Chitinophaga caseinilytica: one gene and its partner. The main gene of each other region encodes a partner of the protein of the gene in region 2 in a complex. Links are inferred from orthologs where the notes say so. Each region holds a gene or a part of one and is shown on either strand. Other genes may lie near its edges. The genes, in order: mfd and uvrA.

The links.
Region 1: the proteins of uvrA (region 2) and mfd are in contact, whole or in part, in a crystal structure (PDB 4DFC), measured with the Escherichia coli proteins. The link is inferred for Chitinophaga caseinilytica from one-to-one orthologs.

Annotation. Positions count from the first base shown.
Region 1 is NZ_CP150096.1:733,288-737,395, forward strand. The notes cover bases 183-4,071. They hold mfd (transcription-repair coupling factor), read right to left. Parts: upstream 3,755-4,071; coding sequence 383-3,754; downstream 183-382. Other genes in these bases: WJU22_RS03120 (SIMPL domain-containing protein), read right to left, coding at 183-230; WJU22_RS03130 (ferredoxin--NADP reductase), read left to right, coding at 3,912-4,071. Also shown: more of WJU22_RS03120, read right to left, coding at 1-182; more of WJU22_RS03130, read left to right, coding at 4,072-4,108. UniProt on the Escherichia coli protein: Couples transcription and DNA repair by recognizing RNA polymerase (RNAP) stalled at DNA lesions. Mediates ATP-dependent release of RNAP and its truncated transcript from the DNA, and recruitment of nucleotide excision repair machinery to the damaged site.
Region 2 is NZ_CP150096.1:1,814,990-1,818,633, reverse strand. What follows is about bases 23-3,447. They hold uvrA (excinuclease ABC subunit UvrA), read right to left. Parts: upstream 3,100-3,447; coding sequence 223-3,099; downstream 23-222. Other genes in these bases: WJU22_RS07800 (DUF6452 family protein), read right to left, coding at 23-198. In the rest of the region: more of WJU22_RS07800, read right to left, coding at 1-22; WJU22_RS07790 (hypothetical protein), read left to right, coding at 3,557-3,644. UniProt on the Escherichia coli protein: The UvrABC repair system catalyzes the recognition and processing of DNA lesions. UvrA is an ATPase and a DNA-binding protein. A damage recognition complex composed of 2 UvrA and 2 UvrB subunits scans DNA for abnormalities.

The DNA of each region.
Region 1 (4,108 bases), 1.1 Mb from region 2 along the record:
TCCACGGCTTTCTGGAGTTTTTGTTCCAGTTCGGTGATGGATACCTTCTGCGTTTTGTTCTTCATGTATTCGCGCAGGGTGATGTTGAAATAGATCTCGTCGGGCGTGATCTCGATTTCGGCGCTGCCGTTCACTTCGATCTTTTTTACCGGGGGCTTGTTGTCGGTAGTCTGTGCAAAGGAAGTTGCTGTCATAACAAGGGCCATTAAAAGTACGGTTAATCTTTTCATTGCTTTCAGTTTTAAATTCACCAGCAGGATGCGGGGCATGGATGTGTTTCCATATGCTTGTGCCGGCTTTAACTTTTCTTTAAGTTTTAGTCAGGTAAAATGTTTTTGTGTGCCGGTGTAACGTATAAAACAAAGATATGTTACAAAAGTTCTTAACTCCGCGCGTCGGTCATTTTGCGGAGGAAGTCGTGCAGCTTGGTCATGGAGTCTATCCTGTCTACGATGAGCATGAAATTCTTGCCTACCTGTTTCAGGCGTGCGTTGTTGGTGCGCGTCTGGATGTAGTGCAGGATATGCTGGAACGTGGGCGATTCGAAGTAGGGGCTGTCCGGGTTATTGATGAAATAACAGCGGAGGGTTTCTTCCTTGAGGATCATTTTCTCGAAGCCCAGTGCAATGGCCATCCAGCGGCAGCGGATGGTGGTATACAGATCGTGTACGGGTTCCGGTGCGGGCCCGAAGCGGTCTTCCAGCCCGGCGGCGAATTCCTGTAGTTTGGACTCCTGCGTGATATTGTCGAGCTCCTGGTAGAGGTTCAGTCTTTCCTGGATGCTTTCGATATACGTGTCGGGGATGAGGATTTCGAGGTCGGTATCGATGGTAGTATCGGAAACGTAATCTTTCTTTTCTTCCAGCTGGTCTTTGAACAGGTCTTTGAAATCGGTTTGCTTGAGCTCGCGGATGGCTTCGTCGAGGATTTTCTGGTACATATCGAACCCGATCTCCGCGATGAAGCCGCTTTGTTCGCCGCCCAGGAGATTCCCGGCGCCGCGGATATCGAGGTCGCGCATGGCGATCTGGAAGCCGGAGCCCAGTTCGCTGTGTTGCTCCAGCGTCTGGAGGCGTTTGCGGCTGTCTGCCGGCAGCGTGCTCATCGGCGGCGCCATCAGGTAACAGAACGCTTTCTTATTGCTTCTGCCCACACGGCCGCGCAGCTGGTGCAGATCGCTCAGGCCGAAGTGATGGGCGTTGTTGATGATAATGGTATTGGCGTTGGAAATATCCACCCCGCTTTCCACGATATTGGTACAAACCAGCACGTCGTACTTGCGGTCGATGAAATCGAGGATCACTTCTTCCAGCTTATGCCCTTCCATCTGCCCGTGCGCCGTGGCGATGCTCAGGTCCGGGCAAAGCTCCTGGATGAGGCCGGCCATTTCGCGCAGACCGTTTACCCGGTTGTGGATGAAATACACCTGGCCACCGCGCTCCGTTTCATAATAAATGGCGTCGCGGATCTGCTCTTTGTCGAACACGAGCACTTCCGTTTCGATGGGCTGGCGGTTGGGCGGCGGGGTATTGATGATGGAAAGGTCGCGCGCGCCCATGAGCGAGAACTGCAACGTCCTCGGGATAGGCGTGGCCGTTAGCGTGAGCGTATCCACGTTCACTTTCATCGTTTTCAGCTTTTCCTTCGCCGTAACGCCGAATTTCTGTTCTTCGTCCACGATCATGACGCCGAGGTCTTTGAACTTCACTTCCTTGCCGAGCAGCGAATGCGTACCGATGATGATGTCTACCTTTCCTTCTTCCAGTCTTTTCAGCGTTTCCTTCTTCTCCTTGGCGGATTTGAAACGGTTGATGTAATCCACCGTGCAGGGGAAATCCTTCAACCGCTCGGAGAACGTTTTCCAGTGCTGGAACGCGAGGATGGTGGTGGGCACGAGCACGGCGGCCTGTTTGCCGTCTACCACGGTTTTGAATGCGGCGCGCACGGCTACTTCGGTTTTGCCGAAGCCCACGTCGCCGCAAACGAGGCGGTCCATCGGCGAGGGGGATTCCATGTCGCGCTTCACGTCGGCCGTGGCTTTAGACTGGTCTGGCGTGTCTTCGTAAATGAACGAGGCTTCCAGTTCGGTTTGCAGATAGGTATCCGGCGTATGCTGGAACCCTTGCTGCGCTTTGCGGGCGGCGTAGAGCTTGATGAGGTCTTTGGCGATGTCCTTTACTTCGGTTTTCGCTTTTTCCTTCAGTTTCTCCCACGCGTCGCTGCCGAGTTTATTGACTTTGGGCGTAACGCCTTCCTTGCCGGTGTATTTGCTGATCTTGTGCAGTGAGTTGATGTTCACATACAGCAGATCGTTGTTTTTATAGATGATACGGATCGCTTCCTGCATCTTCCCGCCCACTTCGATTTTCTGCAAGCCGGAATATACGCCCACGCCGTGATCGATGTGGGTCACGAAATCGCCGGACTGCAGTTCCTGTAAAGTTTTCAGCGTAATGGCCTTGTTCTTATTGTAGGCCTGCTTCACTTTGTATTTATGGAAGCGCTGGAAGATCTGGTGATCGGTATAGCAAACGATTTTCAGACCCGGGTCCACGAACCCTGCGCTGATGGGCACCGGGATGGGATAGAAAAGAAAATCGGCTTTGAGGTCTTCGAAAATGCTGCGGAGCCTTTCGAGCTGCCGCGGGTTTTCCGCGAAGATGAACAGCGCGGTTTTGGCGGCGTTCTGGGCGGAAAGGTCTTTGATGAGCAGATCGAACTGGCGGTTGAAAACGGGTTGTTCCATCGTCCGGAACGCGATTTCCTGCACGCCGGCCGGTACCTTTTCGAAATTGAAGTGCGCCCCGAACACCACGCAATGGCGCTGCAGCAGGTCGTTCATGAGCACATCCGCCTTCGAGAAGTCTGCTTCATACAGCTGAATGGCTTCGTCGTCGCTCACGTCTGTGGCGCGGCCGGATTGCAGCCAGTCGTCGAGCCGCTGTTCCATCTGGTTCAGTACGCCCTGTACGTAAGCGGGGTCTTTGATCCAGACGGTGGTGTTTTCCGGGAGGAATTCCGTGAGCGACATTTTCTGGTGCGTGGTGGCCCGGGTGTCCATATTGGCGATGAGGGTCACCTGCATGAGCTTGCGCTCGGAAAGCTGGGATTCGGGGTCGAACAGGCGGATGGAGTCTACCTCGTCTCCGAAGAGTTCCATGCGGTAGGGCTTGTCGTTCCCGAAGGAATATATGTCCAGGATGCCGCCGCGAACGGCGTATTGCCCGGGCTCGTACACGAAATCGGTGCTTTCGAAGCCCCATTCCACGAGTTTGGCGAGGAGCTCGTCTACCTTGAGGTTTTCGCCGACTTTGACAGACACCATGTTGGTGTTGTACGATGTGTTGCCGGCTACCTTTTCGAAGATGGCTTCGGGGTAGGTGACGAGCACTTTCTTGTGGGGCTGGGGCCCGGTGAGCTTCATGAGGGCTTCCGTCCGCAGCATGCTGTGGCTGCTGTTGAAGTCGGAAAAGACGCCGGTTTTCTTGAACGAATCGGGGAAGTAGAAGATATCCAGCGCCTGGGAAAGATGTTCCAGGTCGTTATGGAAATAAGCGGCTTCTTCCTTGTCGTTCAGGATGATGAGGTGATTGGCGTCTGAGCTGTTGCGGTGGGCCACTGCCACGAAGGCGGCGGCGCTGCCGGTAAGGCCCGTGAGGTGAAAATAGCGGGGCGCGGGCATGAGGGTCCCGTCCGCCAGTGATTTCAGGCGGGGATCACGTTCAAATAATTGTAATACTCCCTGCAAATTCATGAAGGATGCAAAGATAAGGCATTTTCAAGTTTTCTGCTTCCCTTGGGTCAGGGATATGCCCGGCACCGGGCGAACATTCCTACATTCCCCCGTAAACCGGAAAAAAAGCGTAATTTATGTGAAATGGCTTTACTCATCTTGCAAAAAACCTTCATACATGCTCGAACAATGGTATACCGGCGTGGTAACGAAGATTGTGAACGAGACGTATAACACGCGTAGATATTGGATCCACATCCCCGAAAAGGAAGCATTCCACTTTAAGGCCGGGCAGTTCGTGACGCTGGATTTGCCCATCCACGAAAAGAAAAACAAGCGCTGGCGGAGTTATTCCATCGCCTCCCACCCCAACGG
Region 2 (3,644 bases):
GATCAGGCTGTCTTTGTTCAGGGCAAACACCGTCACCTTGGGCAGCACGGTATCTTTATTCTGCGTGGGATTGCCGGGAACGGGATAGCGGAAACGGATGTTGGCAGAGGTACGCGTATCCTGGTCGCACACCTTGGTATCGTCGTCGCACGCGGAAAGTGCCGCTATGCAACAAAGAAACAGGAACAGATATTTCATATAACGGGCTGTTGGCATGTTCGCCTATTGCTTGAGTTCTTTCTTCAAAAATAGGGCGGTATGGCTTTCCTTGCACTGGCTGACTTCTTCCGGGGTCCCGGTGGCGAGGATGCGCCCGCCGCCTTCGCCGCCTTCGGGGCCGAGGTCTACCACATAATCCGCCACTTTCACCACATCGAGGTTATGTTCGATCACGAGTACCGTGTTCCCCCGGTCTACCAGTTTGTTCAACACGTTGAGCAGCAGCTGGATATCCTGGAAATGGAGGCCTGTTGTGGGCTCGTCGAGGATATAGATGGTTTTACCGGTATCCTTTTTCGACAGTTCCGTCGCTACTTTCACCCGCTGTGCCTCGCCACCCGAAAGGGTTACGGCCGATTGCCCCAGGGTGATGTATCCCAGGCCAACGTCTTGCAACGTCTTCACTTTGCGGTGAAGGTACGGCACCGCCTGGAAGAATTCCACGGCTTCTTCGACGGTCATATCCAGCACATCGCTGATGGATTTGCCTTTATAGCGGATTTCGAGGGTTTCGCGGTTATAGCGGCGGCCGTTACATTTTTCGCAATGCACGTACACATCCGGCAGAAAGTTCATTTCGATCACCCGAACGCCCGCACCTTCGCAAACGTCGCAGCGGCCGCCTTTCACGTTGAAGGAGAAACGGCCGGCGTTGTACCCGCGGATTTTGGCTTCGGGCACCGCGGCAAAAAGCTGCCTGATCTCCGTGAAGAATCCGCAATAGGTAGCGGGATTGCTGCGCGGGGTGCGCCCGATGGGCGACTGGTCGATCTCGATCACCTTATCCAGCTCCTCCAGCCCTTTCACGCTTTTATATGGCATGGGCGTCAGTTTGGAGTTGTAGGCGTGGCGGGAAAGGATCGGGTATAAAGTTTCGTTGATGAGCGTAGATTTGCCGCTGCCGGATACGCCGGTCACGCAGATGAACGTTCCGAGCGGCAGTTTGATGCCGACATTTTTGAGGTTGTTGCCGGATGCGCCTTTCAGTTCCAGGAACTTCCCGTTGCCTTTGCGGCGCTCTTTGGGCACGGTGATTTCGTGTATCCCGTTCAGATATCCCGCCGTGGCGGTTTTCAGCTTCAGCATTTCGGCCGGGGTGCCCTGGGCTACCACCTGGCCGCCGTGCAGGCCCGCGCCCGGACCGATATCGATCAGGTGGTCTGCGTGCAGCATGATATCTTTATCGTGTTCCACCACCAGCACCGAGTTCCCCATTTCCTTGAGGTTGCGCAGTGCGTCGATGAGGCGCATGTTATCGCGCTGATGTAGCCCGATGGAAGGCTCATCGAGGATATAGGTGATGCCCATGAGCTGGGAACCGATCTGCGTGGCCAGGCGAATACGCTGGCTTTCGCCGCCGGAAAGCGTGCGGGTAGGGCGGTTGAGCGTGAGGTAAGTGAGGCCCACGTCCAGCAGGAACCCGAGGCGTTCGCGGATTTCCTTCAGCACGTCTTTGGCGATCACGTTCTGCTTGTTGCTCAGGCGTTTCTCGATATCGCTGAACCAAACGGCCAGGCTGGCGAGGTTCAGTTCTCCGAGCTCGGAAATATTTTTCCCGTCTACCTTAAACATGAGGCTTTCCTTCTTGAGGCGGGTGCCGTTGCATTCCGGGCAAGCCGAAAGCTGCATGAAGCCTTCGGCCCAGTTGCGCACGTAGTCGGAAGAAGTGTCGTTGAAATACCGGCGTACCATATTTACTACGCCTTCGTATTCGGTGGCGTAGGGCTCGGGGGTACCATTCTCCTCGAATCCCATGTCCACTTCCAGTTTGCCGTTCTCGTCGCCGAAAAGGAGCACATTGAGGGCGTTTTCGGGGATTTTATCGATGGGCGCGGAAAGGGAGAATTTATATTTTTTGGCGAGTTGCTGTACCTGCTTGAAAGTGAAGGTGTCGCGCGCTTCGCCGAGGGGCACGAGGCCGCCTTCGTTGATGGATTTGCTGCGGTCGGGCAGCACATCGTCCATATTGATCTGGTAAATGGTGCCGAGGCCTTTGCAGCGGGGGCAGGCGCCGTAGGGCGAGTTGAAGGAGAAGGTGTTGGGCGACGGCTCTTCGTAGGAAATGCCCGTGTCTTCACACATCAGCTGCCGGCTGTACTGGGAGAGCTTTCCGGAATCGTGGTCCATGACGAACATGAGCCCTTTGCCCAGCTGGAGCGCTTTCTGGACGCTCTGGCTGATGCGCACGCGGGCATCGTCCTGCACCTGGATGCGGTCTATCACCAGTTCGATGTCGTGGATCTTGTACCGGTCTACCTGCATTCTTTCCTTGAGGTCCATCACTTCCCCGTCTACCCGCACCTTAACGAACCCCTGTTTGCGGACTTGTTCGAAAAGTTCGCGGTAGTGGCCTTTACGGCCGCGGACGAGGGGGGCGAGGATGACCAGTTTCTTTTTCGGGAAATGGGAAAAGATGTGCGCCATGATCTCTTCTTCGGAGAAGCGGGTCATGCGCTTGCCGGTGTTATAGGAGAAGGCTTCGCTGGCGCGGGCGTATAGCAGGCGGAGGAAGTCGTAAATCTCGGTGATGGTGCCAACGGTGGAACGGGGATTCTTGTTGGTCGTTTTCTGCTCGATGGAAATAACGGGAGACAGGCCAGTGATCTTGTCTACATCCGGGCGTTCCATATCGCCGATAAACTGGCGGGCGTAGGCCCCGAAACTTTCCATGTACCGGCGCTGACCTTCGGCGTAAATGGTGTCGAACGCCAGCGACGATTTGCCGCTGCCGCTGATGCCTGTAATTACGACCAGACTGTTTTTCGGAATACGGATATCCAGGTTTTTCAGGTTATGTTCCCTGGCGCCGTAAACTTCGATCATTTCATCGCTGTGCACGATAGGAGCCGGTTGTTCCGTTGTTTTTTGCTTTTTTGCCATATTAGATCCCGAACGCAAATTGAGGGTATAAAACTACGCATTTACCAAGGGATGGAAAAATCCGAGTTTCCCCAATTATATAATGAAAAAATAAATATCAATAAATCAAATATGTGAAGACCGGCAAACTACATGTCGGCTTTCCGGTTAATTTTGTGCATCCCTTTCGGGGGAGTGCTGTTAGCCCGAATCCCTGCTGATCTAATACCCTGCAAAAATCCAGAACGAAATGCACATTGTTATCCCCTGCCGGATAAACGGCCCATGCTCCCAATATTTCCCGAACTGTCCGCCGTTGGCGCGTTGGCGGGATTTTTCCTGGTTTACGCCCGTTCATTCACCATAAAAAACTGTTTTCCTTGCCCTTGCTGTGGAACCGTGCCGAGATTGAATGTCACCCAAACTGATCTGTTTGCCCCAGGCTGTTTACCCACATCACGTTAAAACATAGCATGAAATGAAAACAATCCATTACGCACTGTTGCTCGTCGCGATCTCTTCCGCGGCTTGCAAGAAGCCCCATTATCCCCCGCATACCGGAAAAT